Regions from separate parts of the Pantoea sp. SO10 genome, predicted to be linked through region 1. Evidence: predicted binding sites of a transcription regulator. Region 1 holds the regulator's gene; the other holds the start of a gene.
The links. The regulator CRP, encoded in region 1, controls carbon source genes, mostly activating them, when cyclic AMP is high. The targets are predictions, from matches to a motif close to ATGTGANNNNNNTCACAT.
Positions count from the first base shown of each region.

Region 2: a site for CRP is predicted at 966-983, ahead of deoC (deoxyribose-phosphate aldolase). Genes of this name have one in related genera too.

Region 1 is NZ_CP040095.1:3,844,046-3,846,248, reverse strand. It holds gene FCN45_RS17840 (YccS/YhfK family putative transporter) at 1-576, opposite strand, end outside; gene crp (cAMP-activated global transcriptional regulator CRP) at 635-1,267, opposite strand; gene FCN45_RS17830 (OsmC family protein) at 1,574-1,978, shown strand; gene FCN45_RS17825 (phosphoribulokinase) at 2,040-2,203, opposite strand, start outside.
Region 2 is NZ_CP040095.1:3,507,325-3,509,527, reverse strand. It holds gene FCN45_RS16120 (patatin family protein) at 1-46, shown strand, start outside; gene FCN45_RS16115 (TatD family hydrolase) at 43-822, shown strand; gene deoC (deoxyribose-phosphate aldolase) at 1,114-1,893, shown strand; gene deoA (thymidine phosphorylase) at 1,978-2,203, shown strand, end outside.

The DNA of each region.
Region 1 (2,203 bases):
CGCTTTCTCTGGATCGGTCAGCTGCGTCAGTAAGGTGTATTTGGCATCGCAGTAATCCGCCAGCTCGCGGAACAGCAGGCTGAGCGATTCGCGCATCGGCTGCTCTTTCCACAGCCAGAACCAGAACCAGTTGAACAAGCCGTACCACAGCGTGCCGCCAATATAGAGCAGCGGCGGCACCCATATCGGCATGCGTCCCACTAAGCTGAGCGTAAAGATGGCGGCGATGAGTGTGGCGGGCAGCAGGCGCGCGTGCAGCGGGCCGATTTCGCCGGTTACGCCAATCAGCAGCGGCAGCGCCAGTAAAATCAGCGGCAGCGGTATCTGGTAAGCGGTGAGGATTTGCATCAGGAAACTGCCGGTGGCAAACAGCGAACCACCCACAATCAGGCGTTTGAAGAAGCGTTTGTGCGGCGTATCCAGTCCCGCCATGTTGCAGCAGGCGGGCACTAACGAGAACAGCAGACCTTTTTGCAGATCGCCAAACAGCCAACCGAGAGCCACAGGCAGGCACAGCACCAGCGTTTGCCGCAGCGCATAGTTAACTTCGGGATGATAGATGATTCGGCGCCACATCAGCTCATCGCAAATAGAAACGGCGCGATGTTGCCATCACGCCGTGGGTGAGAAGAAATTAGCGGGTGCCGTAAACGACGATGGTTTTACCGTGTGCGGAGATCAGGTTCTGATCTTCCAGCATTTTCAGGATACGACCCACGGTTTCGCGTGAGCAGCCCACGATCTGACCAATCTCCTGACGGGTGATTTTGATTTGCATCCCGTCTGGGTGAGTCATCGCATCTGGCTGTTTGGCCAGATTTAGCAGCGTTTGCGCAATACGTCCGGTGACATCGAGGAAGGCAAGGTTGCCCACTTTCTCAGATGTCACTTGCAGACGACGCGCCATTTGCGAAGAAAGTCGCATTAAAATATCCGGGTTTACCTGAATCAGCTGACGGAATTTTTTGTATGAAATTTCAGCCACTTCGCAGGCAGACTTCGCACGCACCCAAGCACTACGTTCCTGGCCTTCTTCGAAAAGACCGAGTTCGCCGATGAAATCCCCCTGATTGAGGTAGGAGAGAATCATCTCTTTGCCTTCTTCATCTTTAATCAGTACCGCTACGGAACCTTTTACGATGTAGTACAGCGTTTCCGCTTTCTCACCCTGATGGATGAGCGTGCTTTTGGATGGATATTTGTGAATATGGCAATGGGACAGGAACCATTCGAGTGTAGGGTCTGTTTGCGGTTTGCCGAGAACCATTCGCTATTATCCTCTGTTGTAATCGTGCCCAAAACACAGGGGGCATTTTTTTCCCTGTCAGGCGGTTTAATCGTCGAGCGTTTCCAGTAAAGGAAAAATTATTCCGGGTGGACTCTTAAGCTACGCTTTTGATTCTTCCGGCCTTCGTCTGTGATGACGAAAATATTTTCAGCACTGTTTGTAGCACAGCTTTTGCGAGCTGTCTTGTGTTGTCTCGCTTCAGCAGAAGGGGGATTACTCTGGATTGCTGTTTGTCAGGTGAAAGCGTACTCTGGCGGCAAAACCGCCGCTTCAGGAGAAAGAATCATGCAGGCACGAGTGAAATGGGTGGAAGGTCTTACCTTTCTCGGAGAATCCTCATCCGGCCATCAGGTATTGATGGATGGTAATTCCGGTGATAAAGCGCCAAGTCCAATGGAGATGGTGCTGATGGCCGCGGGCGGCTGTAGCGCTATTGATGTGGTGTCGATCCTGCAAAAAGGGCGCAGCGATGTGGCCGATTGCGAAGTGAAGCTCACATCGGAACGCCGTGAAGAAGCGCCACGCATTTTTACCCACATCAACCTGCATTTTATTGTCAGCGGTAAAGCATTGAGCGACAAGGCCGTTTCGCGTGCGGTTGATCTGTCAGCGGAAAAATATTGTTCGGTAGCGATCATGCTGGGTAAAGGCGTCGAAATTACCCACAGCTATGAGGTGATCGAGTTATAACTCGGATTGTAGCGGCGCAATTCATTGCGCAATAAATTGCGCCGCTACGGAATGACTTCGCTTATTCAATCCGCTTCCCTTCAATCAGTCGCTGTACCAGCGGCAGCATAATCAGCTCCATCGCCAATCCCATTTTGCCACCCGGCACCACCAGCGTATTGATGTGCGAAATAAACGATCCCTGAATCATCGCCAGCAGATAGGGGAACGCGATGCCTTCCAGAC
Region 2 (2,203 bases), 340 kb from region 1:
GCTGGCGGAAAACGATGCTGATTTTGATAAAGGTTCGCTGGCATGAAGTTTATCGACACGCATTGCCACTTCGATTTCCCGCCGTTCGTTGATGATGCGCACGCCAGCATTGCACGCGCTGCGCAGGCCGGCGTGGAACGCATCATTGTACCGAGCGTGGATGCCAGCCGTTTCGCGCTTGTGACGCAACTGGCGCAGCAGCATCCGGCGCTGTATGCCGCGCTGGGTCTGCATCCAATCAATATTGCTGAGCATCAGGAAGATGCGCACCTTGATGAATTAGCGCGCTGGCTGAAAAAGTCCGATAGCAAGCGTGTGGCGATCGGCGAGATCGGTCTCGATCTCTATATGGACGATACGCAATTTGCCAAACAGACGCGGCTGCTCGATAAGCAGCTCAAGCTGGCGAAGCAATACGATCTGCCGGTGATCCTGCACTCGCGCCGCACCCACGATCAATTAGCGCTGCATTTACGTCGTCACGATCTGCCACGTCGCGGCGTGGTACACGGTTTTGCGGGCAGCCAGCAGCAGGCGGAGCGCTTTATTCAGCTTGGCTATGCCATTGGCGTTGGCGGCACCATCACCTATGAACGCGCCAGTAAAACCCGCAACACCATCGCCAACCTGCCGCTCAAGGCGTTGTTACTGGAAACCGACGCGCCCGATATGCCGCTGCAAGGATTTCAGGGGCAGCCCAATCGCCCCGAGCGGGCGCGCAATGTGTTTGACGTGCTGTGTCAGTTACGCAGCGAGTCCCCTGAAGCGATCGCCGATGCGCTGTGGCATAACAGCCAGCAGCTGTTCGCCTTGCCTGCCTGATTCTCACCCGACAGATTCTGCGTTTACGCTGCCTTACGCCTGATTAGCTACATTGATAAAGCTGAGAGTACACTTTTGCGTCCATTTTTGTGATAATAATAACAATGGCCATCACGGCGCATTCCCGCCTGGTTAGCGATTATTTGTGATAATCATCACTAAATAATTGTATTTAAATGACAGGTTTTCTTTTTCGTGTGACGTGAAGCGCAATTCATTGTCACGGTAGTTGTTAGAATTATCACATTCCCCGGTGGGTTGTGCCCGCCGATCTGAATTTTGGAGAGCATCATGACCGACCTGAAAGCATCAGCACAGCGCGCATTGCAACTGATGGATTTAACCACCCTGAACGAAGACGACACCGACGAGAAGGTGATCGCGCTGTGCCGTCAGGCGAAATCCCCAGCCGGTAACACCGCTGCCATCTGCATCTATCCGCGTTTCATCCCGGCAGCGCGTAAAGCGCTGCGCGAGCAGGGCACGCCGGAAATCCGCATCGCCACCGTCACCAATTTCCCGCACGGCAACGATGACGTTGAGATCGCGCTGGCCGAAACCCGCGCGGCCATCGCCTACGGCGCTGACGAAGTGGATGTGGTGTTCCCGTATCGTGCGCTGATTGCCGGCAACCGCGATATCGGTTTCGAGCTGGTAAAAGCCTGTAAAGAAGCCTGCGCGGCGGCGAACGTGCTGCTGAAAGTGATTATCGAAAGCGGCGAGCTGAAAGACGAAGCGCTGATTCGTGCCGCTTCGGAAATCGCTATCGATGCGGGTGCCGATTTCATCAAAACCTCCACCGGTAAAGTGCCGGTCAACGCGACGCCAGAAGTGGCGGCGATCATGATGCAAGTGATCCGCGACAAAGGCGTGAAGCAGCAGGTTGGTTTCAAACCGGCGGGCGGCGTGCGCACTGCAGAAGACGCGGCGCTTTATCTGCAGCTGGCGGACGACATTCTGGGTGAAGGCTGGGCGGATGCGCGTCATTTCCGCTTCGGTGCCTCCAGCCTGCTGGCAAGCCTGCTGAATACGCTGGGCCACGAAACCGCGACCAGCAAAGCCGGTTATTAATCTCTTTCGCTGATGGTTTCGCGCCGCTACGGCAGGTGCAAGCTGCCGTACCATTTCAATTTCTATCCCTTCAGGGAGGCAACCGTGTTCCTGCCACAAGAAATTATTCGTAAAAAACGCGACGGCCAGGCGCTGAGTGAAGCGGAGATTCGCTTCTTCATCAACGGCGTGCGCGACAACAGCGTTTCGGAAGGTCAAATTGCCGCATTGGCGATGACCATCTATTTCCATGATATGACGCTCGACGAGCGCGTGGCGCTGACTATGGCGATGCGCGACTCCGGCACGGTGCTGAACTGGAAATCGCTCA